One region of the Streptomyces sp. NPDC020747 genome, then DNA from elsewhere that is predicted to be linked to it. Evidence: riboswitches for the same ligand, from Rfam matches in the RefSeq annotation. Region 1 holds a riboswitch; each other region holds the start of a gene.
The links. Region 1 has a riboswitch for cobalamin ahead of ACH4YP_RS32740 (cobalamin biosynthesis protein). Riboswitches for the same ligand answer to the same signal wherever they lie in the genome.

Region 1 (7,390 bases):
AGTCGCGCGTTGCGCGCGATGCCCATGTTCACGATGTCAGTCCGCCGCAGATTGATCTCGGCGGGACTGCCCGCCCCCTCACAGATCACCGCGTCATACGTGCCCCGCAACTCGGCGAGGCACTCCAGCACGGTCCCGAGGAGCTTTTCCTGCCGCCCGCCGTGATAGCCGCGGGCGCTCATCTCACCGACGGGTTTACCCATGAGGACGACCTGACTGCTCCGGTCGCTGCCGGGCTTGAGCAGCACGGGATTCATGAGCGCGGTGGGCTCCACACGAGCGGCCTGCGCCTGCATGGCCTGCGCCCGCCCGATCTCGGCGCCCTCCCGCGTGACGAACGAGTTGAGCGACATGTTCTGCGCCTTGAAGGGCGCGACCTTGACGCCGCGCCGCACCAGCCACCGGCAGATCCCGGCGGTGACGACGCTCTTGCCCGCGTCGGAGGTGGTACCGGCGACGAGCAGCCCGCCACCCGTTCCCCCGCTCGTTCCCCGGCTCATGACGTACGCCCCTTCGCGCGAAGGCCGCTGACGAGGAGCCGCCCGGCGACACTCACGCCGAGCGCGAGCAGACCCACGCGCCGCGAGAGCCGTACGGCCCGCTCGATGTCCCCGACCTCCACGGCCCGGCCACCACCATTGAGTACGGGCCGGTGTTCGACCCTTCCGGCGTACGAGAGCGTCCCGCCCAGCCGCACGCCGAGCGCCCCCGCGAACGAGGCCTCCACGGGCCCGGCGTTGGGGCTCGGATGCTTGACGGCGTCGGCACGCCAGGCGCGTACGGCCCCGCGCGGATCGCTTCCCGCGACGGCCGCGAGGACGGCGGTGAGCCGAGCCCCCGGCCACCCCGCGACGTCGTCGAGCCGCGCGGAAGCCCACCCGTACCGCCGGTACTTGGCCGACCTGTGCCCGACCATCGCGTCGAGCGTGTTCACGGCACGGAACGCGACCAGCCCCGGCACACCGGCCGCGGCACCCCACACGAGGGCGCCCACGACGGCGTCGGAGGTGTTCTCGGCGACGGACTCGACGACGGCCCGGGCGATCCCGTCGGCGTCCAGAGCCTGCGGATCCCGCCCGCACAGGTGCGGCAGCCGCTCCCGGGCCACCTCGACGTCCCCGGCGGCGAGCGCCCCGCCGATGGCCCGGGCCTCCCGGCCGAGCGACGTACCGCCGACGACGGACCAGGTGGCGGCGGCTGTCAACGCGACGGACGCGATGCGAGAGGTCCGTACGGAACGGTCGGCCAGGGCGGCGAGGGATACAGCGCCACCCACACACACGGCGGTGTGCAGCGCGCCCCACCCCCGGTGGTCCCGCCACAACACCCGCTCCACGGCACCCGCGGCACGTCCGAACGCGGCGACCGGATGCCCCCGGCGTGGATCGCCGAGCAGCAGGTCACCGAGAAGGCCGGCGGCGGCGCCGTACGCGAAGACGCGATCGGCACGCATCGGTTCAGCCGACCGTCAGGTCGGGCACAACCGTCGCTGGAAAGGCACTTGGGCAGCCGCGCATGGCGATTTGTCCTCACTCAGGGTGTCCACGCCCTGGTTCGACGAGACAGACGGCGAGAGTTCCTGGCTCCCGGGGTGTCGAATCCCCGGTAACAGTGGCGGGACCGCGCCGGATTCGCACCGGCTTCCTCTCCTGCCGCCGTACATGGCTCCGGCAGTCCACCACGCCCACGAACACCCGTCAACTTGCTGTTGACCTGCGACGGGAGAGTGTGCTGAGGCCCACACACGGACACGACTCCGCCCCGCCGACCGGGGGGCGACGGGGCGGAGTCGTACGGGACGGAGGTGCCGTGCGCGTCAGGCGACGATCAGATAGATGCCGTACGTCACAGCCGCTGCGCACGCGGCGAAGCAGGCGTACGCGCCCGTGACCGCGAGGGTCGCGGTGCCGCCCTGGGCGGAGGCCGACTCGCGCTTGGAGAGGCCGACGATGCCGAGGGTGAAGAGGCCCACGAGGGCGACGGTGACGATGAGGCTGACTCCGAAGACGGAGCCGAGGGCTGCCCAGTCGATCTTCATTCTGTGGGTTCCTTACACCGTGGCCGGGCGGGCGGGCTCGGTGGCGTCCGGGCCCGGGATGGTGGTCTTGAGGTCCTCCGCCGGGGCGACCGTGCCCGCGGGCGGCGGGGTGACGGCGGCGATGGCGGTGGTCACGACGCCCGCGGGCTCGCCTTCGACGTCGTTCACGTTGTCGCGGGTGACCGGCTGGCGGCGGGAGAGGACCCAGATGACCGCCGAGCCCGCGACCAGCAGCGCGCCGGTGAGGACGATGCCCCAGGTGCCCTGCTTGGTGAGGAACTCGGCGCCCGCGCCGACCAGTCCGGCGGCGGGCAGCGTGAGGCCCCAGGCGACGAACATCCGGGTCGCGGTCGACCAGCGGACGACACCGCCCTTGCGGCCGAGGCCCGAACCCATCACGGCGCCGGAGCAGGACTGGGTGGTGGAGAGCGAGAAGCCGAGGTGCGAGGAGGCCAGGATGACCGTCGCGGCACTGGTCTGGGCGGCGAAGCCCTGCGGCGGCGCGAGGTCGGTGAGGCCCTTGCCCATGGTGCGGATGATGCGCCAGCCGCCCAGGTAGGTGCCGAGCGCGATGGCGATACCGGCCGAGACGATGACCCACAGGGGAGGGTTCGACCCGGGCACGATCACACCGCCGGTGACCAGGGCGAGCGTGATGATGCCCATGGTCTTCTGCGCGTCGTTCGTGCCGTGGGCCAGCGAGACCAGGCCCGCGGAGGTGATCTGACCCGCGCGGTAGCCCTTGGAGGTCGCCTGCTCGCCGGCCTTGCTGCTGATGCGGTACGTCAGCCGGGTGGCCAGCGTTGCGGCGAGTCCGGCCACCAGCGGCGCGGCGATCGCGGGGAGCAGGACCTTGGTGACGACGGTCGAACCGTTCACCGACGACCAGCCGGCCGACATGACCGCGGCGCCGATCAGGCCGCCGAACAGTGCGTGGGAGGAACTGGAGGGCAGACCCAGGAGCCAGGTCAGCAGATTCCACAGGATGGCGCCGACGAGCGCCGCGAAGATCACTTCGGTGCGGATGCCCTCTTCGTTGATGATGCCGCCGGAGATCGTCTTGGCGACCTCCACGGAGAGGAACGCACCGACGAGGTTCAGCACGGCGGACATGGCCACCGCCGTCTTGGGCTTCAGGGCACCGGTCGAGATGGTCGTCGCCATCGCGTTGGCTGTGTCGTGGAAACCGTTCGTGAAATCGAACACGAGAGCGGTAACGATCACGATTCCGAGGAGGAGCGTGATGTGTTCCATTTACCCAGGCTTCTCTTGGACGTCAGTGGCACAGGGACCGTAGGCAACCTGGATGAACGGAAGATGAACTGGGGAGGGCGACAGGGTGGCCCGATGAAGGTGCCGGCATTCCGCTTGTGTCGGAGTGGCGGCGGGAGCCCTCGAACAGAGGCGGAATTCAGTGGTCCGCTACCTCTACCGTCCCCTCGCGAACGCCCTGAGCTGATTCAGGGATCCGTTGAAGAGATTCTGGTCACCCGGCAGGCTGCCGCCGTTGTCGTACTGCCAGAAGGTCCAGAAGTTCCAGCCGGACGGCAGCGACCCCGCCGTCGAGCTGTAGCGGGCCAGCCACAGCGGATGGTTCGCGGCGAACGCGGCGCTGTTGCCCGTGCACATCTTCCACCAGTTGTAGTTGGTGTAGATCACCGGCCGACGGCCGGTCTGCCGCCTCACCTCGTTGCTGAAGGCCTTGATCCAGCTGACCATCCCGGTCTTGCTCAGGCCGTAGCACTTCTTCTTGCCGTACGGGTTGTACTCGATGTCCAGCGCGGGCGGCAGCGTCCAGCCGTCCGCCCGCCAGCCGCCGCCGTTGCGCACGAAGTACGCGGCCTGCTTCGTCCCCGAGGACTTGTGCGGCAGTGCGAAGTGGTACGCCCCGCGGACGATGCCCGCGCCGCGCGCCCCGTTGTACTGCTGGTTGTAGTACGGGTTGCGGTACGTGTGCGACTCGGTGGCCTTCACATAGACGAACTTGGCGCCTTTGCTCTTCGCGCTCGACCAGTTGACGTTCTTCTGGTGCGAGGACACGTCGTGGCCCTTGGGCTTGGCGGCCGCCGAGGCCGGCACCTCGGCGAGAGCGGTGCCGCCGAGCGCCAGTGTCGCCACGGAGGCGGCGACGAACCGAGCGCGCTGAAGGGACGGTTTGCGATCACGAGCCATGTTTCCCCCCGGAATGGCGACGTGCACGAAAAATCTCCCAGAGGCTACTGGAAGATCCCCGAAAGCCCGTCGCATGCCGGTCATTCGCTCCCGGCGGGCGATTCATGTCCGTGTGTGACCTTTCGGTTGCGTCGATTGCGCCTTAAAGTGCCCCGCCCGCGCCGGGGTTGAGCCGCGTGGCTGGCAGGATCGCGGCATGGCTGAGCGGCGGCGGGACCCAGGAGACGGACGTGACTCGGGGCAGCGGGACGCGCCCCCGGCGCGGGAGGCGCTGGAGCGGGCGTGGGACGACCTCGTGGCGACGGCCCGTCGGACGGCGGCCGACGGTCTGGTCGTCGGCACCTCGGGCAACGTGTCGGTGCGCGTGGGCGACACCGTCCTGGTCACGCCGAGCGGAGTCCCGTACGACCGGCTGGCCCCCGAGGATCTCTGCGGGGTCTCGCTCGACGGCCGGCAGGTGCTCGGTTCGCTCGTTCCGACAAGCGAACTGCCCATGCATCTGGCGGTCTACCGTGCCACCGACGCGCGGGCGATCGTCCACACCCACGCGGTGCACGCCACGGCCGTCTCGACCCTTGTCACCGAGCTGCCGCTCATCCACTACATGGCCGCCGCGCTCGGCGGTCCCGTCCGGGTGGCCCCCTACGCCACCTACGGCACGGAAAAGTTGGCCGAGAACATGCTCCGGGCCCTGAGGGACCGCACCGCCTGTCTCCTTCAGAACCACGGGACCCTCACATACGGAGCCTCTCTCCCCCAGGCCTACGACCGCACGGCCCAGTTGGAGTGGATGTGCCACCTCTGGCTGACCGCCTCGTCCCTCCCCGGCCACACACCCACACTGCTGACCCGGGAACAGGTGAACGAGGTGGGCGAAAGGCTCGGGGGGTACGGCCAGAGGCCGTGACCGGGGGCCGGTGACGGTCACTGGGGGAGGCGGGCGATTGGGGGCGGCCGATGCAGCCGCCGACCTGACCGGGTAGGCCCGCCCATCCGACCGCGGCCGCCCGTCCGACCGGGTGCGGCCGCCGTGCCGGACCCCGTCGCCACGGTGCTGACGTGGCCGATCGCCGGTGTGAACGACGCTCGCGTCGTCGGTCCCCGCCGCCGCGGCGGTCGGCCGACGCGCACCGTTCCGGCGGCACCGAACCCACATTCGCCCCATTTGACTGGCCGACAACGGGTTCCGTCAGGAGACTGGACCCGTGCGCACCGTGAATCCGACGGCAGCAGCCGTCACCGTCGCCATAGCCGGCGCAGCCACCGTCGCCGCCACGGTGGCGGCAGGTCGCTTCGCCGGCGACGCCGCTCTCAAGGCGCCGCCGGGCAAACCGCTGCCCACCGAACCCCGCCTCACCGTGCACTCCACGGCGGCGGGACAGATCACCCTGACCCGCGCCCTGGCCTCACAGCGCCCGGGCGTGTACGGCCTTGCCGGCGACGGCAGCCACGCGGTCGTCGGCCCGCTCCTGAGCGCCGCCCCGCACTCCGCCGACACGGTCGTACGCCGACTGGAACGGGTCACGCACGGCACCCTGGAACCCGGGGACAAGGTGTGGTTCACCCCGGGCGTGCACATCGGCGACCCGAGCGCCGCCCTCGGCCTCGACCACGCCGACGTGGACGTCCCCGGCGAACTCGGAGCCCTGCCAGCGTGGTTCGTGCCCGCCGCCCGTGACACCTGGGTGATCACCGTGCACGGCCTCGGCGCCACCCGCGAACACCCCATGAACGTCATGGAGTTCCTGCACCGCCACCAGTTCCCCGTTCTCGACCTCGCCTACCGCGGTGACCTCGGCGCGCCCCGCCCTCCCGACGGCCTGAACCATCTCGGCGAGACCGAGTGGCGCGACCTGGACGCGGCCATCCGCCACGCCGTGCGCCACGGCGCCGAACGGGTCGTCCTGCACGGCTGGTCCACCGGCGCCACGATGGCCCTGCGTGCCGCGTCCCACTCGGCGCTGCGCGACAGGATCTCCGGCCTCGTCCTGGACTCGCCCGTCCTCAGCTGGGAGACCACGCTGCGCGCCCTCGCCACGGCCCGCCGCACTCCCGGCGTCCTGCTGCCGCTGGCCGTCCGCGCCGCCCAGGGCCGCACAGGGCTGCACGGCGACGGCATCGAGGGCGCGGCCGACCCCGAACGGCTCAAGGTGCCGATCCTCGTCCTGCACGGCCCGGACGACACGGTCGCCCCCTGGGGCCCTTCACGCCGCCTCGCCGAGCGCCGCCCCGACCTCGTCACCCTGCACACGGTCCGAGGCGCCCCGCACGGCGCCATGTGGAACGCCGACCCGGCCGGCTACGAGGAGGCCCTCCGCCGCTTCCTCACCCCCCTGATGTAGCGACCTCGTCCAGCGGTCCGGTGCAGCGGTCCGGTCCAGCGGTCTCGTCCAGCGACCTCATCTCCTGACGCGGCCCCCCTCACCGCCCGCCCCGAGGCGTCCGTTCCACCCGGTCCCGGAGCTTCCGTTTAGCTCCGTACCACCTACTCGTTCGCGCCCCGGGAGTGCCCGCGGGGACCGGTGCGCGGGCCGCCCCCGTGGCCCCTTGTTGCATTCCGTTTGGGTTTTCGGACCGTCAACCGGAAGACTGCCCCCGTGACGTCCCGTATCCCGCGCGACTCCAGGCTCCGACTCGTCCGCCCGCGAACCCTGGCCGCCGCCCCCCGAGCGATGACCCAGAGGCCCACGCGCCGACCCGCACCCCGCCCGCCGGAAGGCACACCGGCACCCGCGGAACTCGCCCGCATGGCGCGCTCCGTACTCTCCGGCGCCGCCCGCGTCGCCCGCTGGGCCGACGCCGTCCTGAGCCCGGCCAAGGGCCGTCAGGGCACCGCTTCAGGCGGTACCCCCGAGGGCACCGGCACACTCTCCGACGCGACCGCCCAACGGGCCGCCACGGATCTGGCCCTGACCCCGGCTCAGGCCCGCGCGGACTGGGACACCGCACGTCTCGCGGGCCTCGTCGAGGTGCACGGCGGCATCGCGCGCCCCGGCTGGCGGCTGCGCGCCTGGAACCGCGACGACAGCGCCGTGCTGCGCGGCTGGGTCGCCCTCTTCGACGCCTGGTCGATCGCCCACCCCGGCCCCGACGGACGCGAGCCCGCCGCCGTCGCCGAGGTCGTCTCCGCGATGCCTCAGGTCCTCTCCTTCCTCCAGCTGTCCGCGGGGCCCGTCCCCG
Region 2 (7,390 bases), on a different contig from region 1:
CCTGGAACGAGATCACCTCCTGGATCTCGGCCCTGATGCGCTCCTCGTAGCCGGCCGTGTCGATGCGCCGGGCGCGCAGGTCGGCGCGGGCGACGCGCAGTTCGGCGGTCTGCGGGAAGGAGCCGATGGTGGTGGTCGGCAGCAGCGGCAGGCCGAGGTGGGCGCGCTGGGCGGCGGTGCGTTCGCCGTACGGCTGGGAGCGGCGGGCGTCGGCGTCCGTGACCGCACCGACCCGCGCGCGCACAGCGGGGTCGCGGGTGATGGGCGAGTTCGCGCGGGAGGCCAGGGCGGCCCGGTTGGCGGCGAGTTCGCCGGTGATCGAACCCGTGCCCTGGGCGAGACCCTTGGCGAGGGTGACGGTCTCGGCCGTCTTCTGCCGGGCGAAGGCGAGCCAGCGCAGGATCTGCGGCTCGATGTCCCGTTCGGCGGTGGCGTCGAGCGGCACGTGGAGCAGTGAGCAGGACGCGGCCACGTCGACCCGGTCGGCCAGCCCGAGCAGGGTGCCGAGCGTGGCGAGCGACGCCGACAGGTCGTTGACCCAGATGTTGCGGCCGTTGACCACGCCCGCGATCAGGCGCTTGCCGGGCAGTCCGCCCACGGCGGCGAGCGCGTCGAGGTTGGCGGCTGCCGCCTCGGTGAAGTCGAGGGCGAGGCCCTCCACCGGCGCCTTGGCCAGCACCGGCAGCGCGTCGCCGAGCCGGTCGAAGTAGGAGGCGACCAGCAGCTTCGGACGGTCGGTGAGCGCGCCGAGATCGCGGTAGGCGCGGGTGGCGGCGTTGAGTTCGGCGGGCGTACGGTCCTGGACCAGGGCCGGTTCGTCGAGCTGCACCCACTCCGCGCCCGCCGCCCGCAGGTCGGAGAGGACCTCGGCGTACACGGGCAGCAGCCGGTCGAGCAGGGTCAGCGGGTCGAAGTCGGCGGCCACACCGGGTGCGGGCTTGGCGAGCAGGAGATAGGTGACGGGGCCGACGAGGACCGGCCGGGCGGTGAGGCCGAGCGCGAGGGCTTCGCGGAGCTCGGCGACCTGCTTGGCGGAGTCGGCCGTGAAGACGGTGTCCGGGCCCAACTCCGGGACCAGATAGTGGTAGTTGGTGTCGAACCACTTCGTCATCTCCAGCGGCGCCACGTCCTGGGTGCCGCGGGCCATCGCGAAGTAGCCGTCGAGCGCGTCGGCCTCGACCGCGGCGCGGTGGCGGGCGGGGATCGCGCCGACCATGACGCTGGTGTCCAGGACATGGTCGTAGTACGAGAAGTCGCCGGTGGGCACTTCGTGGATGCCGGCCTCGGCCAGCTGCCGCCAGTTGGCGCGGCGCAGTTCGGCGGCGGTGGCCCGGAGGGCGTCGGCGTCGACGCGGACCTTCCAGTACCCCTCGATCGCCTTCTTCAGTTCCCGGCCCCTGCCCTGACGGGGGTAGCCGTACACGGTGGCCCGTGCCGCCGCGGCTGCGGACTTCGATGTCACGGAACTCTCCTTCGCGAGATGTCTCCCTGAGATCCCGGGACGGACGTGAGCGCGAAGGGGGTGACGAACCCGGCGGAAGCATCTCGCGCGGCAAGGCGCGATCGTCCGCCGGACATGTACGCCGACCTGCCCACGAGGTCACCGGGGTGTCCGCGCACAAGTGGTTTGCGCGCGGGCAGTTGGCAGGTCTTCGGACTCGCGGGCACACCCTCCGTACGGAGGACACCTACTGGCCGTCGCTTCCCAAGCCCCGCTTCATGGGGCCCAGTGCGTATGACGGCGGTCGTTCCCGCTCACCGCTGCGGGGCAGTCCCGGATTCCCACCGGGTTCCCTCTTGCGACGCATCCCGCCTGGCGGACGGGGCGAACCAGCTACGCGGGCCAGCCTAAGGGTTGGGGGTCGGACGCGTCGATTTTTTAGATGCCGGCCGGTGGCGGCTGATCGCGCCCCGCGGCGGAGCCGCAAATCGGTACAGCCCCGCGCCCCTGAGGCGGCTCAGTCCGGCCGGGGTCCGAATGCCCTCAGGATTCGTTCGGCCGCCAGTGTCGCCGTCAACTCGCCCTCTCGTACCTGCCGTTCGAGGTCCGGCGCGAGGGCGCGTACGGCAGGGTCGGCGTGCAGTCGGCCCAGAAGCTCGTCGCGCACCATCGTCCAGGTCCAGTCGACCTGCTGGTCACGGCGTTTGGCGGCGAGGCGGCCCGCGGAGTCGAGGAGCGTACGGTGCTGTTCGAGGCGCTCCCAGACCGTGTCCAGGCCGGTCGACTCACGGGCGCTGCAACTCAGCACCGGTGGCGTCCAGGCGGCGTCGGCGGGATGCATCAGCCGCAGCGCGCCCGCCAACTCCCTTGCCGCGCCCCGGGCATCGCGCTCGTGCGGCCCGTCCGCCTTGTTGACGGCGATCACGTCGGCCAGCTCCAGGACACCCTTCTTGATGCCCTGCAACTGGTCCCCGGTGCGGGCGAGGGTGAGGAGCAGGAAGGAGTCGACCATGTTCGCGACCGCGGTCTCGGACTGGCCGACGCCGACCGTCTCCACGAGTACGACGTCGTAACCGGCCGCCTCCATCACCACGATCGACTCCCGGGTCGCCTTCGCGACTCCGCCGAGCGTGCCCGCGGTGGGGGAGGGCCGGATGAAGGCCGCCGGATCGACTGCCAGGCGTTCCATACGCGTCTTGTCGCCCAGGATGGACCCGCCCGTCCGGGTCGACGACGGGTCGACGGCGAGCACCGCGACCCGGTACCCGAGCGAGGTGAGCAGCGTCCCGAACGCGTCGATGAACGTCGACTTGCCCACGCCCGGCACACCGCTGATGCCGATCCGCCGCGCCTTCCCGCTGTGCGGCAGCAGCTCGGTCAGCAACTCCTGCGCCATCGCCCGGTGTTGGGGCCTCGTCGACTCGACGAGTGTGATGGCCCGCGCCACCAGCGCCCGCTTCCCGTCGAGCACGCCCTTCACATAGGTGTCGAGGTCGATCGCCATGGGGCTCAGAGTTCGTGGCCGAGGTCGGTGGCCAGGCGCTCGACCAGGTCGTACGCCGCGTCCGGGATCACCGTCCCGGGCGGGAAGACGGCCGCCGCGCCCATCTCGATCAGCGTGGGCACGTCCTGCGGCGGAATCACCCCGCCGACCACGACCATGATGTCCTCGCGCCCCTCCTCCGCGAGCGACTCCCTGAGCGCCGGTACGAGGGTCAGGTGCCCGGCGGCCAGCGAGGACACCCCGACGATGTGCACGTCCGCCTCGACGGCCTGGCGGGCCACCTCGCCCGGCGTCTGGAACAGCGGGCCGACATCGACATCGAAGCCGAGGTCGGCGAAGGCGGTCGCGATCACCTTCTGGCCGCGGTCGTGGCCGTCCTGGCCCATTTTGGCGACCAGGATGCGCGGGCGGCGGCCCTCGGCCTCCTCGAAGGCGTTCACCAGCGTGCGGGTGCGCTCGACGGACGGGGACTCGCCGGCTTCGGTGCGGTACACACCGGAGATCGTACGGATCTGGCTCGAGTGCCGCCCGTACACCTTCTCCAGGGCGTCGGAGATCTCGCCGACCGTGGCCTTCGCGCGGGCCGCGTTCACGGCCAGCTCCAGCAGGTTGCCCTCACCGCCCGCCGCCCGGGTCAGCGCGTCCAGCGAGTCCTGGCAGGCCCGCTCGTCGCGCTCCGCGCGCAGCCGCCGCAGCTTCTCGATCTGCTGGGTCCGTACGGAGGAGTTGTCGACCTTGAGGACGTCGATCTGCTCGTCGGTCTCGACGCGGTACTTGTTCACGCCGATCACCGGCTGGCGCCCGGAGTCGATACGGGCCTGGGTACGGGCCGCGGCCTCCTCGATGCGCAGCTTGGGGATGCCCGCGTCGATGGCCTTGGCCATACCGCCCGCCGCCTCGACCTCCTCGATGTGCTGCCAGGCCCGGCGCGCGAGGTCGTACGTCAGCTTCTCGATGTACGCGCTGCCGCCCCACGGGTCGATCACCCGGGTCGTGCCGGACTCCTGCTGGATCAGCAACTGGGTGTTGCGGGCGATGCGGGCGGAGAAGTCGGTGGGCAGGGCGAGCGCCTCGTCCAGGGCGTTGGTGTGCAGCGACTGGGTGTGGCCCTGGGTGGCCGCCATCGCCTCCACGCACGTACGCGTCACGTTGTTGAACACGTCCTGCGCGGTCAGCGACCAGCCCGAGGTCTGCGAATGGGTGCGCAGGGACAGGGACTTGGCGTTCTGCGGGTCGAACTGCTTGACCAGCTTGGCCCACAGCAGCCGCGCGGCCCGCATCTTCGCGATCTCCATGAAGAAGTTCATGCCGATCGCCCAGAAGAACGAGAGCCGGGGCGCGAACGCGTCCACGTCCATCCCCGCGTCCCGTCCCGCCCGGATGTACTCGACTCCGTCGGCCAACGTGTACGCCAGCTCCAGGTCGGCCGTCGCGCCCGCCTCCTGGATGTGATAGCCGGAGATGGAGATGGAGTTGTAGCGCGGCATCCGCTGCGAGGTGAAGGAGAAGATGTCGGAGATGATCCGCATCGACGGCTTCGGCGGATAGATATAGGTGTTGCGGACCATGAACTCCTTGAGGATGTCGTTCTGGATGGTCCCGGCCAACTTCTCGGGCGGTACGCCCTGTTCCTCCGCGGCGACGATGTAGAGCGCCAGCACCGGCAGCACGGCGCCGTTCATCGTCATCGACACGGTCATCTTGTCCAGCGGGATCCCGTCGAACAACTGCCGCATGTCGTAGATGGAGTCGATGGCGACACCCGCCATGCCGACGTCACCGGTCACCCGCGGGTGGTCGCTGTCGTAACCCCGGTGCGTGGGCAGGTCGAACGCGACGGACAGACCCTTCTGGCCGGCCGCCAGGTTGCGCCGGTAGAAGGCGTTGGACTCCTCGGCCGTGGAGAAGCCGGCGTACTGGCGGATCGTCCAGGGCTGGTTGACGTACATCGTCGGGTACGGGCCGCGCAGATACGGGGCCACGCCCGGGTACGTACCCAGGAAGTCCAGGCCCTCCAGGTCCTGCCCGGTGTAGAGGGGCTTGACCGCGATGCCCTCCGGGGTCTCCCAGAGGAGGTCGTCGCCGCCGGCCGCCTTCTTGACGGCGTCGCGCCACTCGTCGGGGCCGCCGTCCGCGGTCGGGACCCCCAGCTCGATCCCGGAGAAGTCGGGGATTCGTCCCGTCGGTTTCATCAGGACACTCCCATGCGGTCGAGGGTGGCGGACAGTACGGCTACGGCGTCACAGCCCGCGAAGACGTAGGCGTCGACACCGGAGTACTGCCCGGGACGTCCGGCGAGGAACACCTGCGCGGCGCCGGCCGACTTGAGGGACGCGGCGACCTCGGCGGCCTGTTCCTCGTACAGCGCGTCACTGGAGCACAGGCAGGCCTCGGTGGCCCCGCTGTCCTCGAACCTGCCCTCGGTGACGGGTTCGATGCCGCCCGCCTGGAACAGGTTGGAGGCGAAGGTGAGGCGGGCGGTGTGCGCGGCGGCCGGGCCGAGGGCGGCCAGGAAGATCCGCGGCCGGGTGCCGGTCACCGCCAAGTGGGCGTCGGAGCGGGCGCGCAGGGCCTCGTACGCCTCGTCGCGCCGCACGCGGGGGAGTCCGCCGGACGGGGGCTCGGGTGCGGGCTCGCGTGTCACCGACCGCTCGGCGAGGTTCGGGAACTCGTTGACCCCGGTGACGGGTTCGCGCCGCTTGGCCAGCTTCGCGCTGCGCGCCGCCCAGGTGGCGGCCAGCTCCTCGCCGACCCGACCCGACCGCAGGGCCGCCGCCTGGCCGCCCTCCTGATCGATGGACTGGAAGAACTCCCAGCCCGCGTGGGCGAGTTCGTCGGTGAGCCGCTCCACGTACCAGGAGCCGCCCGCCGGGTCGATCACCCGGGCGAGATGCGACTCCTCGACCAGGATCGTCGAGGTGTTGCGGGCGATCCGGCGCGCGAACGCGTCCGGCAGGCCGAGTGCGTGGTCGAAGGGCAGCACGGTGACGGACTCGGCGCCGCCGACCCCGGCCGCGAGCGTCGCGACCGTGGCGCGCAGCATGTTCACCCACGGGTCCCGGCGGCTCATCATCACCGGCGAGGTCACCGCGTGCTGCACCTGTCCGCCTGGCGCCCCGCAGACCTCGGCGACCCGCGCCCAGAGCCTGCGCGCCGCGCGCAGCTTGGCGATGGTCAGGAACTGGTCGGCGGTGGCCGCGTACCGGAACTCCAGCTGCGCACAGGCCTGTTCGACGCTCAGCCCCGCCCCGGTCAGCTCCCGCAGATAGGCGACACCGGTCGCCAGCGAGGAGCCCAGCTCCTGCGCGGCGGACCCGCCGGCCTCGTGGTACGGCAGCGCGTCGACCGTCAGCGCCCGCAGCCCCGGGTACTCCTCGGCGCACAGCCGCGCGAGAGCGGCGACGGGCGCGAAGTCGAACCCGCCGTCCCCCGTACGGGCCTCATGGCCGAGGGGATCGGCGCCGAGGTTGCCGCGGGCGGCGTCGCGTGCGACACCCCGCTCCTCGTACAGCCGCAGCAACTCCCGTGCGGCGGGCTCGACTTCACGCCCCGCCTCCAGGACGACAGGTGCCAGGTCGAGGTAGACGCCGTCGAGGACCTGGCCGAGCGACGACACGGGGAAGCCGCCCGCGCCGACGGCCAGCCACAGCGAGGCGACCCCGTTCTCCAGGTCCGCGAGGACCGCGCCGTTGTCGGCGGCCGTGTGCCGCTGCCGTACGTCCCAGCCGCCGAGGGTGTTGCCCTCGGCACGGCCGCCTCTCACGAAGGGGGCGAAACCGGGCAGGCCGGGATCCGGCGCGGAGTCGTGTGCGCTGTAGAGGGGCCGGGCGCGCAGCCCGTCCTCGAGCGTGGTGGACAGGGCGTCCTCAGCTGCGTCGTCCGAGACTTCCTTGCCCGACTTGCGCAGTACGCCCGCCACGAGGCGTTGCCACTGCTCATGGGTCGCGTCAGGGAACTCGGCGGCCAGCGAGAGCCCGTCGTCAGGCAGGACCGTCATGCTCGGATGCTAGGTCAGAACCACAGGTGAGCAGCAGAGGGACCCGCTGTGACCTTGACCTCCCAGGGGTCCCCTTGATCCTTGGACAGGGTTCGTACTACGGACGGCGGTGGCACGGCGTCCCCGGAGATCGTCCACGCCCACTTCTCGAACAGTTCTCGCACACAAGGGCGGCCTGGCGTGGACCGCCCGTGGGCCCGTCGGCCGCTGCCAGAGGGCGGGGGCCGGTGGCGCATCCGCTGCGGGGCGGTAAGTGTCTGCTCAGTCCCGGCGACACGCCGTATGCACGGCGTGTCGCCGGGACTCAGACCCCACTTGCCCTCGCCTTGGCGGGATTCGCCGGCAGCGGCAGCAGCCGCCGTACGACGGAACGGGCTCCTGGCTGCGAGACGGACCGCCGGCCCGGGAGCGTGTCTGTGAGCAGGTCCATCGTCGCCCGTAGCGCCTC
Region 3 (7,390 bases), on a different contig from region 1:
CAGGCGCCGGGGTGGATTGCGTTGGTTCTGGTTGCCTGGGGGGCGGTGAGTTGGTGTTGAACTTTTCTGGCCAGGGCGCCCGGTGTCGTGGGCACAGTGGTGGTCTGAGGCTTGTCGTCGTTGGTGGCGGTCATTGCAAGGGCCCGTCAGCCGCGGCGGCGGCGTGCTTGCCACACGGCTGCCGCGCCCAGGGCCGCCACCGCGGCGATCCCGGCCAGCAGGCCCAGCGACGGGCCGCCGTCCTCGTTCCCGTCCCCGTTGCCGTCGTCGGACTCGCTCTTCGTCTGCTCGCCGGGCGACGCCGAAGCCTTCGGGCGGTCGCCCGATACCGGCTCTCCGCAACCCGTGCTCGGGTAGCCCGCGATGGCGCACAGCAGGGCGTTCGTGCCGTAGCGGAGGGGCTTGGCGACGGCTGCGAGGGCGTCCGCGGTCGTGGCGTCCTCGTCGACGCGGGCGCAGGCCGTGCGGGGGCGGGGCGGTGTCGAGCCGGACGGGGCGTCCGTGGCCGTGCCGAAGTCGAGGACGAGGCCGACCCGCTTGGAGCCCTCCCGCGCGGGCGTCTTCGCGCAGATCGTCGCGAAGTCGGCCGTCCCGCGAGGCTTCGCCGAGTCCTTCGAGTCCTCGCTCACCGAGAAACGGAAGCCCTGGACGTCACCGTCGGAGGGGTGCGCGGTCGACGGTCCCTGGGTCGCGTACACCCACGTATCGGCCGTATCGGCGGTGGAATTCCGGTCCCAGAAGGACCAGTAGCGGTAGCCGACCGCCTGGGCCTGCCCCGCCGTGCCGAGGACGGCGAGCAGGAGACAAAGGACCGGCAGAACCAGGCGGCGGCAGGTCACGGCTGCTGCTTCTTGTTACGGCCGCTGAGGAGGAAACCGATGCCGATGCCGCCGACCAGGCCGACCCCGATGATCCACCAGAGGCTGACCCCGCCGTCGTCCCCCTCGTCCGAGGCGTCGTCCTTGTCGCTCTTGTCCTCGGCCGGGGCGGAGGACGACGCCGCGGGGCCGGTCGCGCCGAGCTGCTTCACGAGGTCGGCGCCGCCGAAGGCGCGCGGGTCCGTACCGGTGGCGTTCGCCGCGAAGATCAGCTGCGCGTACGCCGCCGGGCCGCTCTTCGCCGCCCAGGTACCGGAGTTCTTCTCCAGCCAGGCCAGCGGCTTCTCGGTGTCGGCCGTGCGACCGGCGGCGGCGAGCGCGACGACCGCGTCGGCGGTGTTGCCGTGGTCCGGCTGGTCCTCGGCGCCGGGGAGGGAGGATTTCAGGTAGCCGTTCTTGGCGACCGCGCCCGCGAGGTACAGGGCACCGTTGGCCGCCGCGTCCTCGACCGTGAAGGGATGGCCGCCCACGCACTTGGCATTCTTCGAGGAACCGCCGTCGTCCTCGGGCTCCGGGGACAGCCCCTCACCGAGGGCACCCAGCACGCCCGCCGCCGTGGCGTCCGGGTTCGCCGCGAGCTCGCCCTTCTTGTCCGGCTGGAAGGCGAAGGCGCCACCGCCGGTCTCGTCGCAGGGGACGGAGAGGCCGAGCAGGGCGTCGTACGGCGTCCGGTCGTCCTTGGAGGGCACGTCCTTCGGGTCGGTGTCCCCGGCGTCCAGGGCCCCGATGACGACGGACGTCGAGTTGCTGTCGCTGGGTGTGCCGGGGAAGTAGCCCCAGCCGCCGTCCTTGTTCTGCACGGACTTCAGCCACTTCACGGCCGCGCCCGTCACGGCGTCGCTCGCGTCGAGGGCCTCCAGGGCCTGCAACGCGGCGGCGGTGCTGTTCGTGTCGACCTTGGTCTTGGCGTCGCACTTCGCGCTCGGGTCGGGGCGGTACGCCGCGAAGGCACCGCTCTCGCACTGCTGGCCGACGAGCCAGTCGACGGACTTCTTCGCGGGCTTCACATCCACGCTGTCCTGGGCGAGCAGCGCGAGCGACTGCCGCCAGACGCCGTCATAGGTGGGGTCGGTGCTGCCGTACAGGGCGGAGGGGAACGCCTGGGACGGGGTCGCGCCGGGCGACTCGTCGGCGAGGGCGGCGGGCGCGGACGCCGTACCGATCACGGCGGTGGCGGCCAGTACCGCTGCGCTGCGGCGGACAAACATGATCGGCGGGTGCCTTTCCCTGTCAAGGAGACGGGCAGCCCAGAACCCCGGGCGGCTCGGCTCCGTATGCCTCGACGGTGCCGGTCACCGGCGGTCCCGGTGACGCGAGCCGGTCACTTCCGTACGGGGCAGTCCGGCTCACCGCCCCAGACCGAATGATCGACCGGGCGGCACACGGTTGCGGGTCAGCGCCGGATTTGCACCGGCTTCCCCCTGTACGAGTGTGATGACGACCCGCTCACTGTACCGACCCGTAGCAAGACCCTGAGGTCCGCCCGTGGGGCCGGACGGCTGGACCGGCTCCGCGCCGGGGCCGACCACCTCGATTCACCGGGCCGACCACTTCGAGTCGTCAGGTCTGACCGCTTCGAGTCACCGGACCTGCCCCGGCGTCCGGGGAGGGCGGGCTCAAACGGCCACGTACGTCACCGGATCGCTCCCCGGTACCGCCTCCGCGTGGCCCAGTTTCACCAGGCGGCGCAGGTGGGCCTCCGCCTCCGAGACGGCGATGTTCCTCGATCCGTAGGGGATGTCGTCCCACGGGCGGTTCCACTCCATGCGGACGGCGAGCTGCCACGAGGTGAGCGGGGTGACGAGGAGGGAGCGGAGGTCGGTGAGGCGGGACTCGTGGTGGTCCAGCAACTCCCTTACGCGGGACGGCGCGTCGGTGAAGGAGTGCAGGTGGGCCGGGAGGACCTCGGCCGGTTCGAGGCGGCCGATCCGCTCCAGGGAGTCGAGGTAGTCGCCGAGCGGGTCGGCGACGGTCTCGTCGTTCGGGTCCTCGTACAGGCCGATGTGCGGGGTGATCCTCGGCAGGAGGTGGTCCCCCGAGAACAGGCGTCCGTGGCCCGGGAGTTGGGCCGGATGGGCCTCCTCCAGGTGGAGGCAGACATGGCCGGGGGTGTGGCCCGGCGTCCAGATCGCGCGGAGGCGGCGGCCGGCGAGGTCGAGGAGTTCGCCGGGGACGATCTCGCGGTCGGGGAGCGCGGGGGAGGCGCCGGGGAACATCCGGGAGCGGGCGGTGCGCATCGGCGCCACGTGCTCCTCGGGTGCACCCGAGGCGGTCAACTTGTCGGCCATGTACGTGAACCAGCGCCCGGGCTTCGTCTCGCGTGTGCGCCGCACGATCGAGATGTCGGCGGCGTGCATCGCGAGCCAGGCGCCGGACGCCTCCCGCACCTTGCCCGACAGGCCGTGGTGGTCCGGGTGGTGATGGGTGATCACCACTCCGTGGATCTCCGCGACGGACGTCCCGCACGCCACGAGCCCCTCGACGAGCGCGTCCCAGGACGCCGGATCGTCCCAGCCCGTGTCGATCAGCACCGGCCCGCGGTCGGTGTCCACGACGTACACGAGCGTCGTTCCGAGGGGATTGTCCGGGATGGGAACCTGGAGGGACCGTACGCCCCCGCCGTGATCGGTCACCTGTGCCATGGGTTCCCCTGTCGCCGACTCCCGGCCACTATAACTAGAACCAGTTCCAATGGGAGCCCAAGTCACTCATCAGGTCGGTGTGATGGATCACGGGGCGGTGAAGTGGTGTGAGGTCCGTGGACTCCTCCAACTAGAACTGGTATCAGTTCCATGTCGTCATGTCTGATGAACCGTCAGTCTGATGCACCGTCAGAAATGTCCTCCGGAGAGGCAGTCGGCCATGACCGAGCTCGTGGAACACGGACAGCTGTTCATCGGCGGGGAGCTGGCCGCTCCCCTCGGCCAGGACGTGATCGAGGTGATCTCCCCGCACACCGAGGAGGTCATCGGCCGGGTGCCGCACGCCTCGCGGGCGGACGTCGACCGGGCCGTCGCGGTCGCGCGGACCGCGTTCGACGAGGGCCCCTGGCCGCGGATGTCCCTCGACGAGCGCATCGAGGTCGTCACCCGCATCAAGGACGCGATCGCCGTACGCCACGAGGAGATCGCCCGCGTCATCTCCTCCGAGAACGGCTCCCCGTACTCCTGGAGCGTCCTCGCGCAGGCCCTCGGCGCGATGATGGTGTGGGACGCGGCGATCACGGTCGCGCGGGACTTCACGTACGAGGAGACGCGCGACGGAGTGCTCGGGAAGATCCTCGTGCGGCGCGAGCCGGTCGGGGTCGTCGCGGCCGTCGCCCCCTGGAACGTCCCGCAGTTCGTGGCGGCGGCCAAGCTCGCGCCCGCGCTGCTGACCGGCTGCACGGTCGTGCTCAAGCCGTCGCCCGAGTCGCCGCTCGACGCGTACATACTCGGCGAGATCACGAAGGAGGCCGGGCTGCCGGACGGCGTGCTGTCGATCCTGCCGGCGGACCGCGAGGTGAGCGAGTACCTGGTCGGGCATCCCGGGATCGACAAGGTCTCCTTCACGGGTTCGGTCGCCGCGGGTCGGCGGGTCATGGAGGTAGCGTCACGCAACCTCACGCGCGTGACACTGGAGTTGGGCGGGAAGTCGGCGGCGGTGGTCCTGCCGGACGCGGACATCGCGACCTCCGTGCCGGGCATCGTCTCGGCGGCCTGGATGAACAACGGCCAGGCGTGCGTCGCGCAGACCCGCATCCTGCTGCCGCGTTCTCGCTACGACGAGTTCGCGGAGGCGTTCGCCGCGGCGGCGGGCGCGCTGGTGGTCGGCGACCCGCTGGACCCGGCGACCCAGGTGGGTCCGCTGGTCGCCCAACGGCAGCAGCAGCGCAACCTCGACTACATCCGCATCGGCCAGGAGGAGGGCGCCAAGATCCTCACGGGCGGCGGGCGTCCGCCGGGCCTCGACCGCGGCTGGTACGTCGAGCCGACGCTCTTCGGCGACGTCGACAACTCCATGCGGATCGCTCGCGAGGAGATCTTCGGGCCGGTGATCTGCCTGCTCCCGTACGGCGACGAGGCCGAGGCGGTGAAGATCGCCAACGACTCCGACTACGGGCTGAGCGGCAGCGTCTGGACGGCCGACGTGGGCCATGGCATCGACGTGGCCCGACAGGTCCGTACCGGCACGTACTCCGTCAACACCTTCAGCCTCGACATGCTCGGCCCGTTCGGCGGCTACAAGAACTCCGGCCTGGGGCGCGAGTTCGGTCCAGAGGGCTTCAGTGAGTACCTGGAGCACAAGATGATCCACCTGCCCGCCGGCTGGGAGGCCTGACCGATGGGCGACCGCTGGCACGTCGAGGTCGACCGCTCCCTCTGCATCGGCTCGGCCCAGTGCACCCACCTCGCCCCCACCGCCTTCCACCTCGACTCCGCCATGCAGTCCCACCCCGCGGACCCGGAGGCCGACGCCAACGAGAAGGTCCTGGAGGCGGCGGAGGGGTGTCCGGTGGAGGCGATCATGATCACCCTCCTCGGCTCGGGCGAGGCGGTGTTTCCTCCGGAGGAGTGAGGGCCGAGGGCGGCGGGGCCTGCGGGCCCTACCGCCAGGAGGCGATGGTGCGGGCTACGTCCCGGAGGTCGGCTTCCTGGGCTCGGATGGCTCCGGCCAGCAGGTGAACGTCGTCGGGTTTGGGGTCGACCGGCTGCTCGGAGGCGTTCATGTAGAGCGCGGCGCAGGCCCAGCCGATGACGGCGTTGAAGTCGGCGAAGGGCCGCAGGAGCAGAGCGGTGTGGAACAACGTGGCGGCACGCGCGGCCGGTTCCTCGTAGTAGAGCTGGCCGTGCGGCTGCTCGAAGAGGTGTCGGTCCGCCATGGCGTTCAACGCGCCCCAGTCTGCGACGGGGGTGTTGACGGGCGAGACGCGAGTCTGGACCTCCAGGATCCACCCCGCGTCGACGCGGATGACAGGGCTCAACGCATACCCTCCGGCATGTCCTTGAACACGTCCATGGCCCACGCGACGGTCTCGTCGACGCCCTGAAGGAACGCCGTCCGCTGTGCGTCCGCGAGGATTATGTCGTGCGCGTGGGAACGCATGGACTTGCCGAGCGAGGCCGCGTGCGCCTTGGCGAAAGCGAGCTCTTCCTCGGTGAATTCCACTGTGATCATCGGCATGCCGAAAATGGTAGCAGTGGTGAAATCGACGGCAGTAGCACCGGTCAATCGTCCGTTGACGTCAGGTCGATCAACCTGCACACCGTTTCGATGTCGATCTTGACCTGGGCGATGGAGGCGCGGCCCGAGAGCCAGGTGATGAGGGCCGAGTGCCAGGTGTGTTCGATGACGCGGACGGCGGAGAGCTGGGCGGGGGTGGGATCGTCGAGGCCCATCGCGTCGAGGATGATCACCGTGGTCTGGCGGGAGACCTGGTCGACCTCCGGGCTGACGCTGCGGTCGGCGAACGTCAGGGCGCGGACCATCGCGTCGGCGAGATGCGGCTCGCGCTGGAGGGCGCGGAAGGCCCGCATCAGCGTCTCCGCCACCCGCTCCGCCGCCTTGTCGCCCGCCGGCGGCTTCTTGCGGAGCGTCCCGTGCATATGGGCGAGCTGATCCTGCATCGTCGCGACCAGCAGATGCACCTTGGACGGGAAGTAGCGGTAGAGCGTGCCCAGGGCCACCTGGGACAGCTCCGCCACCTCCCGCATCTGCACCGCGTCGAACCCGCCCCGGCTCGCCAGCTGCGCGCTCGCGTGCAGGATGCGCCGCCGCCGCGCCTCCTGGCGCTCGGTGAGCGGGGGAGTGACCGGCTGCGCGGCCCGTACCGCCGGCTGCGCGGCCTTCGCCGCAGTCTTGGCTTCCGCAGGCATGGATCCCGATTCCGTGACGTTCGTACAAGACTCGTACAACAGAGGGCTCGATGGGGACGAGTGGGCGACAGCAGAGTAGAGCCCGGCCGTGGTGTGAATCACCTGATCCACCGCTCACAGGAGAGCTACCTGCCGGTAGATTCTGTGCTCCCTGAACGATCAAGTCTGAAACTTGTTCTAGATTACCGTCCCGAAGTAATCTCGCGGGAACGTGCTGGAAGAAGGGGGCCGAGAGTGACCCATGAGGCCATGGAGGCAGGCCTCCACGCGGGCTCGGCCGCCGACGCCGACCGACCGCTGCGCATCGCGCTCCTCACCTATAAAGGGAACCCGTTCTGCGGCGGACAGGGCGTCTACGTACGGCACCTCTCGCGCGAGCTGGCCCGCCTCGGCCACCAGGTCGAGGTCATCGGCTCCCAGCCCTACCCCGTGCTCGACGAGGTCGTGGGCGGGGGTGAGGACGGGAGCGCGGATGGGGGCCCGGGCGGCGGCCCGGATGGGACCCCGGGTGGGCTCTCCCTCACCGAACTGCCCAGCCTCGACCTGTACCGCCACCCGGATCCCTTTCGGACCCCGAGGCGTGACGAGTACCGCGACTGGATCGACGCGCTCGAAGTCGGCACGATGTGGACCGGCGGCTTTCCCGAGCCGCTGACG
Region 4 (7,390 bases), on a different contig from region 1:
GATGTCCAATCATCTCTCCACCTACTCGGCCGGATTGACGATGATCACGCTCGGCCTCCGAGTGCCCCGCGCCTGGGCGGTCCTTCTGGATGTTGTCCTGATGTTCCTCGGCGGCATCTACTTCATGCTGATCGCAGACGACTTCTACGGTCCGTTCAGCACCTTTCTGACTCTGCTCGCCGTGCCGATCTCCGCATGGATCGGTGTCATCGCCGTCGACATGATGCGGGGACGGCACTACGACCCCGAGGGCCTGATGGACACGGGACGCGGCAGCCGTTACTGGTACACGGGTGGGTTCAACCTCCCCGCGGTCGTCGCGTGGCTGGCCGCGATCGCGGCCGGGCTGCTGTTCACCAAGGCCGCGACCAACGCGGACGACGTCTGGTTCGCCGGGCCGTTGGCCGATTCCTGGCTCGGTACGAACGGCCTCGGGTGGCTCATCGCGATCGTCACGGCCGGTGCGGCCTACGCCCTGTTCGGACGGCGCCCACAGGCGACCGCCGACTCCGCCACCCGTTCCACCACCGTCGAGGAGGCCGTTCGATGACCACCGACTCTCGTGTTGTCCTGGTGGGGAATGTCATCGCCGACCTGGTCATCGATGTGCCCGCACTGCCCGAGCGGGGCGGCGATGTCATCGGGACCCGCACCGAGCTCTATGCGGGGGGCGGCTTCAACACACTCACCGCGGCGCGTCGGCTCGGTGCCGAAGCCGTCTACGCCGGCCTCCATGGCACCGGCCCCTACGGCGAGTTGGTGCGTGCCTCGCTCGCGGCGGAAGGCATCGGGCTGGTACTGCCGGCACGCTCGGACGGCGACACCGGGTTCTGCGTGGCACTGGTGGACGGAGGCGGCGAGAGAACCTTCGTGACGAGCTTCGGGGTCGACGCGCGCATGACGTCGGACGAGGCGGAGACGATCGCCGCGTCCGTGCGCGGCGGCGACCTGGTACAGGTGTCCGGCTACAGCCTGGTGATGGCGGTGAACGGCCCTCTGCTGTCCCGCATGATCGCCGGCCTCCCGGACGACGTACGGGTCTGCCTGGACCCCGCGCCGCTCGTGGCGGACATCCCGGCCGAGGTCCTGAACCCGGTGCTGGCCCGGACCGACTGGCTGAGCTGCAACGCGCGGGAAGCCCAGCTGATGACCGGGACGGCGGAGCCGCGGGAGGCCGCGCTCGTGCTGCGCGGACGGCTGCGGAGCGGGGCCGGGACCGTTGTACGGGCCGACAAGGACGGATGCTGGCTGGCGGCACCCCACTTGCATGACGTCGTGCACGTCCCCGGGTTTCCCGTTGACGCGGTCGACAGCAACGGGGCCGGGGACGCACACGTGGGAGCGTTCCTGGCGCTCCTGGGACGGGGAGTATCCGCCCACGACGCGGCACGCGGGGCGAACGCGGCGGCGGCGTTGGCGGTGACGCGACGTGGTCCTGCGACCGGACCGACCTCGGGCGAGCTGGCCGCGCTGTTGGGAGAGGACATCTCGGGCGCCCTGGGACTGAGCTGACGGACCGGCGCGGTCAGAAGGGCGTCACCGACACGAACGAACTGTCCTGGCGGAACAGGTCGGTGCCGTCCGACGGGTCGACGCGGAGCTGGTAGTTGTAGTGGCGCAGGTAGTAGCCGGGGTAGTTGTACGACTCCAGTCGTACGGAGCTGCCGGTGCGGGCGATGAAGGTGGCGTCCCTGGCGAACGTCGACGAGCCGTCGTTCGCGTCGAAACGGGCCCGGAAGTCCCAGTGCCGAAGGTAGTTGCCGGCCGCGTCGCGGAACGAGTAGCCGTTCGTGTCGGCGAGGCCCGCCACGATCGTGAACGTGGACGCCTGCTTCTCCGCCGTCGTGCTGGAACTGGTCAGCACGGGCAGGTTGAGCAGGGCGGACTGCTCCTGCCAGTAGCGGGTGGTGAAGTTGCCCGACCGGAGGTAGCGGGTGACGCCCGTCGGCAGGGTCACACCACCGGACACCGTCTCCTTGACCACCGTGAAGTGGCGTGCCGTCCCCGAGATGCCCGGCAGTGTCTTCGGCGCGCTCCAGGTCGCGAAGGTGTCGTAGCTGTCGCTGTAGTAGTAACTGCCGTCGCCGTAGCCGTCGAAGAAGATCCGCCACGCGCCGTTGTCGAGCTGTATCAGCGCGGCGCCCTCCCGAGTGCCGCCCCAGCCTGCCCAGTTGCCCGTCCTGCTGATCGTGTACGGGCCGGCGAGCGCCGAACTGGTCGCGTACTCGATGTACTTGGACGTCTCGTTCTTCGTGAACGCGTGATACGTCGAGCCGGTCTTCACGATGAACGTGTCGATGTGGTTGGCGCCGATGCCGGACAGCGCCACCGGTGAAGTCCAGGCGGTGAGCGCGGAGTTGGTGGCCCTGAGCAGATACGGGGTGAAGATCCACTCGTTGCTGGTCACCGAGCAGGACACGATGATGTTCACGCTGCCGTCGCTGTCGACGAACCACTCCGGCGCCCAGGCGCGCGACAAATTCGCGATCGGCACGGTGTAGTCGTACAGGAAGGTCCAGTTGCTGCGGTCCGAGCTGCGGGCGAAGCCGATGGTGGTGCTGGTGTCCTGCCAGGTGTGCGTGGTGTAGGTGATGTAGTAGTAGCCGTCCGTGTGCTTGAAGACACTGGCGTCGCGGATACGGCCCGCGGGCGGCGTGTACGCGGACGCCTTGAGGAGCCGGAAGTCCGTCGCGTCGTCGGACTGGTAGACGTTCACCGTGCCGTCGTTGCTGTTGAGGAACGGCACGATGGTGTAGCGGGTGGCCGATCCGCGGGGCGGCGCGGCCGCGGAGGCCGCGCCGAGCAGGCCGGGCAGCCCGCCCACGACGAGCGCCGAGACCGGCAGGGCGGCCATCGCCCGCAACAGGCTCCGGCGGGAGGGGGCGAAGGGGCGGGACGTGCCGGTCGCGTCCGGGGCGGTGGCGGGTCTGCGGGAGTTGTCTGGCGTGATCATGTGCGGCTCTCCTCGTTCGGACTGCGCTGGTGCTGCTGGTCGTGCCAGTCCCGTGGACCCCGGGGTCGTCCGTCCCGGGGCCCACGGGGTGGTTCAGAAGCGGGCTCCGACGGCCGCGCCGTTCTTCGGGACGAGCAGGTCCCGGGCGGGCGGCAGGGAGCCGTCGGACGAACGCGGTCCCGTGATGGCGCCCGTGTTCGTGCTCACGACCGACGAGTCGTCCCAAGTGCCGCCCAGATCCCACGAGTTGCCCGTGGACGTGGTGCCGGAGCCGAGTGCCGCGGGCCGTGCGTCCGCGACGGACAGGTTGGCGGTGAGGACCGCCTTTCCGCCCGAGCCGTCGGCGTCGAAGCCCGTGCCCGTGTTGCGGAACGTGGTGGTGCGGCTCAGGGAGAGCACGCCCGGATTGCCGTTGTCGGTGACTCCGTGCGCCGCGTTCCGGTACGCGAGCGAGTTGCGCAGGGTGTGGGCCACCGCCGGTGCCGGGCTCCCGCCGCCCAGCTTGAAGCCGTTGCCGTCACCCGCGAAGTCCGGGAAGTTCCACCGGTTGAAGCCGTTGCCGTACGCGATCGTGTTCTCGACGACGACCGGCGAGGTGAACTTCCAGGCGTCGTAGCCGTCGTCGACGTTGTTCCACAGCCTCGCGCCCCGCACGACGTTGCCGCTCCCGCCGCCTTCCTTGATGGCCAGCCCGTCCGCGCTCTCGCCGTTCTTGCGCGGGTCGCGGTTGCCGTAACTGTCCAGGTTCAGGATCTGGTTGCCCGCGGAGGCGCCCTGGAGCTGGAAGCCGGACTCGTAGTTGTCGTGGGTGGTCAGGCGGGAGAACACGTTGTTGCTGCAGCCGTCGCAGTAGTAGCCGTACGGACCGTTGACGATCTCCAGACCGGAGACCTTCCAGTACGAGGCCTCCTGGTGGACTGCCCCGCGCTCGGCGCGCGGGATGCTGCCGCCGACCGGTGTGTGGCTGGCCGGCAGCTGCTCGCCGTCGATGACGACGCGCTCGCCCTGGTAGGCGCCGAGGGAGATCGGCTGCGACGCCGTGCCCGAGGTGGTGATCGTGATGTTGTCGGTCAGGGCGTAAGTACCGCCCCGTACGAGGATGGTGTCGCCCGCCTTCGCCCTGTCGACGGCTTTCTGGACGGTCCGCAGCGGTTGGTCGAGGGTGCCGGCGGCGGCGTCGTTCCCGTTGACGGCCACGACGATGGTCGACGCCGCGGCTGCCGGGGTCGGTAGCACCGTCGTCGCCAACACGGCACCCAGTGCTGTCCCGGTGAGCATGTCCGCGATGCGCACGAGGCCTCCTTGTCTGCCGATCCGAAGGTTGTCGCGGGTCAGTGGTCGCCCACACCGGGTTGGTTGCCGGGGTGTGCGCACCCGCCACGAACGGATCGATATACCGAACGTGGTTCGGTAAACCGGTCAGAACGTAGAGTCTGGCCGTGAGCACGTCAATAACTTCGACACGCTCAGCCACTTCTGGCTCCGCGGCCCGGTGTGAAGGCGGGTTTGGCGTGGCGATGTCCGGCTACCCGAACCGCGTGTCATTGACAGAGCAGCAGGAACTCGTTCGTTTCCTCGAGGACCGGTTCGCCTGTGCGCAGGCATGTAGCGAGTGCGCACGGGTCTGCGCCCTGCGCGCGAGCCTCGCCGAACTCGACGGCCCCGACGATCAGCAGGAGTTGAGGCGCAAGGGCATCCTCTGCGCGGAGGTCTGCGACGCGACCTGCCGCGCCCTCGCCGAGCAGACCACGCAGGCCGAGGCCGGGATGCGCGCCCAGGTGGAGTGGTGCCGTGCCGTCTGCCTGGAGACCGCCCATGCCTTCGACCGGAGCCCCGGCGCCGAGAAGGGCGCCGAGACCTGCCGCGACTGCGCGCGTGCCTGCACGGAGTTTCTCGCCGTCCTGAGGTGAGGTTCCGTGCAGCGAGGCCCCGTGCGGTGCGGTGACGTACGGAGGTGACGTGTCCGGCGGAGGTGACGTTTCCGGTCGGGTGTCGGGTGTCGGGTGTCGGGTGCCGGGTGCAGTGTTGCGGGGGAGGGCGCCACGCCCCGAGGTGCCGTGTCGCGAGGGGCCGTTCAGTTGGGCGCCCGCCTGACCTCACTCCCTGGGCTCTCCGAGCGCCCGTCCGACCCGTACGTTCCAACGCCCGGCCCGCCCGCTGAACTCCGTCGCGGCCAACGGCGGCACGTCGACGCGCCAGAACGCCGACTCCGGGGCCCCGAGTGCCCGCACCACCCCGGCCCGTACGATCTCCGGCTCGACGACGGCGATGATCCGGACGGAGCCTGGTCCTGAACCCTCGGCCGAGCCTGAGCCCGAAGCCCCGGAACTCGGATCCGCCACCGTCTCCAGCCACTTCGCCACGCGCTCGCACAGCCCGGCCACCGACTCGCCGCCGTGCGGTGCGGACGACGGGTCCGCCAGCCAGCGCCCCACGGCTTCCGGTTCGTCGGTGCTCACCTCGGCGAGGGTCGCCCCGCGCCAGCGGCCCACGTCCAGACCGGCCAGGTCGGGCTCGGTGACGGCGAGGGCGTCGAGCCCGAGGGCCGCCGCCGTCTCCCGGCAGCGAACGGTGGGTGAGACCAGGACCCGGTCGGCGGCCGGCAGCGAGCCCGCGGCCGCCCCGGCGAGCCGCAGCCCGGCCGGGTCGACGGGGCATCCGTCTTCGAAACGCGCCTCCCGCAACGCCGCGCTCATCACTGGTGAGATCAACATCACTCGGCTGGTCATCGGCCCGCCCTCGCGTTCCACACGTGCTCAACACCCCTGCCCGTACCGGGAATTGGGGTCGTGACCAGGGCACCGGCGCACCCCCGGCATTCCGTGCGCCCTTGGCCGCGACTCCGCTTCGCGGTACCTTCTCGTCGATATTGACGACGGTACGACGGAAGCCGGTGGGAATCCGGCACGGTCGCGCCACTGTAAGCCCCGCGCAACCGCCTCCCAGCAGGGGAGGCGGAGGTCGAGCAAGTCAGACCCGTGGCCGTCGTCCTGTGCACCACCGAGATGGGACGCGAGTTCCCCCAGGAGGTCCTGCCATGGCGCAGTCCGCCGTCGCCCAGCCGACCGTAACCACCCCCGACGTACCCGCAAAGCTGCCGATCGGCGCGATCGCCCCCTGGGCGGTCTTCCTCGGCATCCTGATGCTGGTGCTCCTCTACTTCGTCGGCGCCGAACAGGGCGCCACCTCCCTGGTCTCCGGCGAAGGCGTGCACGAGTGGGTGCACGACGCCCGCCACCTGCTCGGCTTCCCCTGCCACTGACGGCGACAAAGAACCGACAGGACAACTCGATGAACTCCGTCACCGTCAGAAATCTCCTGGTGCGCGGCATGCTCGCGGGTCTTGCCGCGGGCGTGCTCGCCCTGGTCGTCGCCTACTTCCTGGGCGAACCCCGGGTGGACCAGGCCATCGCGTTCGAGGAGGCCCACGCCCACGAACACGGCGGCGAGGAACTCGTCTCCCGTGCCATGCAGTCCACCGGTGGTCTGTCCACCGGCGTCCTCGTCTACGGGGTCGCGTTCGGCGGCATAGCCGCCCTCGCGTACTGCTTCGCCCTCGGCAGGATCGGCCGCTTCGGGCCGCGAGCCAGCGCCCTGCTGCTGGCCGCCGCCGGTCTGGTCGCGGTCTACCTGGTGCCGTTCCTCAAGTACCCGGCGAACCCGCCCGCCGTCGGCGACCCCGACACCCTCAACCAGCGCACCGCGCTGTTCCTCCTGATGATCGTGCTCAGCGTGCTGCTGGCCGTCGCCGCGGTGATCCTCGGCAAACGCCTCGCACCGCGCCTGGGCAACTGGAACGCCACCCTCGCGGCGGGCGCGTCCTTCGTCCTGGCCGTCGGCCTGGCGTACGCGTTCCTGCCGTCCTTCAACGAGGCGCCGGCGGGCTTCCCGGCCACCCTGCTGTGGCAGTACCGACTGGCGACCCTGGCCATCCAGGTGACCCTGTGGACCGCGTACGGCCTGGTCTTCGGGCTGCTCGCGGAGCGCGTGCTGGCTCCCGAACCGGCCGTGGCCGAGGGCGAGAAGGCGGCCGAAGGGCGGGCAACTCCGGTCGCGCACTGACCCGTTCACACACCGAAGGGCCCCTGGAGCACATCCTGGGGCCCTTCGGTGTGTGCGTGCGTGGCAGTCGCGTACGTCGTCGGCATTCCCAATTTCTGGAACACGTTCTACGGTGTGCGCCGTCAGGTCCGGGTGGCCGAACGAGCGGGCCAGTGGGAGCCAGGAGGCGCCGTGCATCTCGAATACACGCCGGAGCAGGAGCGGTTGCGCACCGAACTGCGTTCCTACTTCGCCGAGTTGGTCCCCGACGACGTGTACGCCCGCTACGGCGATCCGGCGGCGCAGAAGCGCTTCTACCGCGAGACCATCCGACGGCTCGGTTCCGACGGCTGGCTCGGCGTGGGCTGGCCGAAGGAGTACGGCGGGCGCGGTCTG

Region 2: it holds a riboswitch for cobalamin, as region 1 does, so the genes downstream of both, metE (5-methyltetrahydropteroyltriglutamate--homocysteine S-methyltransferase) here and ACH4YP_RS32740 (cobalamin biosynthesis protein) in region 1, are expected to answer to the same signal.
Region 3: it holds a riboswitch for cobalamin, as region 1 does, so the genes downstream of both, ACH4YP_RS19580 (prenyltransferase/squalene oxidase repeat-containing protein) here and ACH4YP_RS32740 (cobalamin biosynthesis protein) in region 1, are expected to answer to the same signal.
Region 4: it holds a riboswitch for cobalamin, as region 1 does, so the genes downstream of both, ACH4YP_RS28350 (CbtB-domain containing protein) here and ACH4YP_RS32740 (cobalamin biosynthesis protein) in region 1, are expected to answer to the same signal.

What each region holds. Positions count from the first base shown of each region.
Region 1 covers NZ_JBIRTJ010000014.1:68,140-75,529, reverse strand. Annotated here, with positions in the region: gene ACH4YP_RS32745 (cobyric acid synthase) at 1-500, opposite strand, end outside; gene ACH4YP_RS32740 (cobalamin biosynthesis protein) at 497-1,453, opposite strand; cobalamin riboswitch at 1,551-1,687, opposite strand; gene ACH4YP_RS32735 (hypothetical protein) at 1,817-2,038, opposite strand; gene ACH4YP_RS32730 (anion permease) at 2,051-3,292, opposite strand; gene ACH4YP_RS32725 (lysozyme) at 3,467-4,210, opposite strand; gene ACH4YP_RS32720 (class II aldolase/adducin family protein) at 4,407-5,117, shown strand; gene ACH4YP_RS32715 (alpha/beta fold hydrolase) at 5,416-6,552, shown strand; gene ACH4YP_RS32710 (hypothetical protein) at 6,808-7,390, shown strand, end outside.
Region 2 covers NZ_JBIRTJ010000004.1:745-8,134, reverse strand. Annotated here, with positions in the region: gene metE (5-methyltetrahydropteroyltriglutamate--homocysteine S-methyltransferase) at 1-1,462, opposite strand, end outside; cobalamin riboswitch at 1,626-1,850, opposite strand; gene meaB (methylmalonyl Co-A mutase-associated GTPase MeaB) at 1,959-2,945, opposite strand; gene scpA (methylmalonyl-CoA mutase) at 2,951-5,137, opposite strand; gene ACH4YP_RS12815 (methylmalonyl-CoA mutase family protein) at 5,137-6,942, opposite strand.
Region 3 covers NZ_JBIRTJ010000007.1:11,555-18,944, reverse strand. Annotated here, with positions in the region: gene ACH4YP_RS19590 (energy-coupling factor transporter transmembrane component T) at 1-134, opposite strand, end outside; gene ACH4YP_RS19585 (SCO2322 family protein) at 147-839, opposite strand; gene ACH4YP_RS19580 (prenyltransferase/squalene oxidase repeat-containing protein) at 836-2,086, opposite strand; cobalamin riboswitch at 2,194-2,357, opposite strand; gene ACH4YP_RS19575 (MBL fold metallo-hydrolase) at 2,495-3,520, opposite strand; gene ACH4YP_RS19570 (aldehyde dehydrogenase) at 3,741-5,198, shown strand; gene ACH4YP_RS19565 (ferredoxin) at 5,202-5,435, shown strand; gene ACH4YP_RS19560 (hypothetical protein) at 5,464-5,841, opposite strand; gene ACH4YP_RS19555 (hypothetical protein) at 5,838-6,041, opposite strand; gene ACH4YP_RS19550 (TetR family transcriptional regulator) at 6,086-6,733, opposite strand; gene ACH4YP_RS19545 (glycosyltransferase family 4 protein) at 6,968-7,390, shown strand, end outside.
Region 4 covers NZ_JBIRTJ010000011.1:280,879-288,268, reverse strand. Annotated here, with positions in the region: gene ACH4YP_RS28380 (cytosine permease) at 1-550, shown strand, start outside; gene ACH4YP_RS28375 (PfkB family carbohydrate kinase) at 547-1,512, shown strand; gene ACH4YP_RS28370 (glycoside hydrolase family 43 protein) at 1,526-2,854, opposite strand; gene ACH4YP_RS28365 (right-handed parallel beta-helix repeat-containing protein) at 3,047-4,231, opposite strand; gene ACH4YP_RS28360 (ferredoxin) at 4,471-4,863, shown strand; gene ACH4YP_RS28355 (histidine phosphatase family protein) at 5,050-5,682, opposite strand; cobalamin riboswitch at 5,813-5,955, shown strand; gene ACH4YP_RS28350 (CbtB-domain containing protein) at 5,991-6,215, shown strand; gene ACH4YP_RS28345 (CbtA family protein) at 6,245-7,015, shown strand; gene ACH4YP_RS28340 (acyl-CoA dehydrogenase family protein) at 7,187-7,390, shown strand, end outside.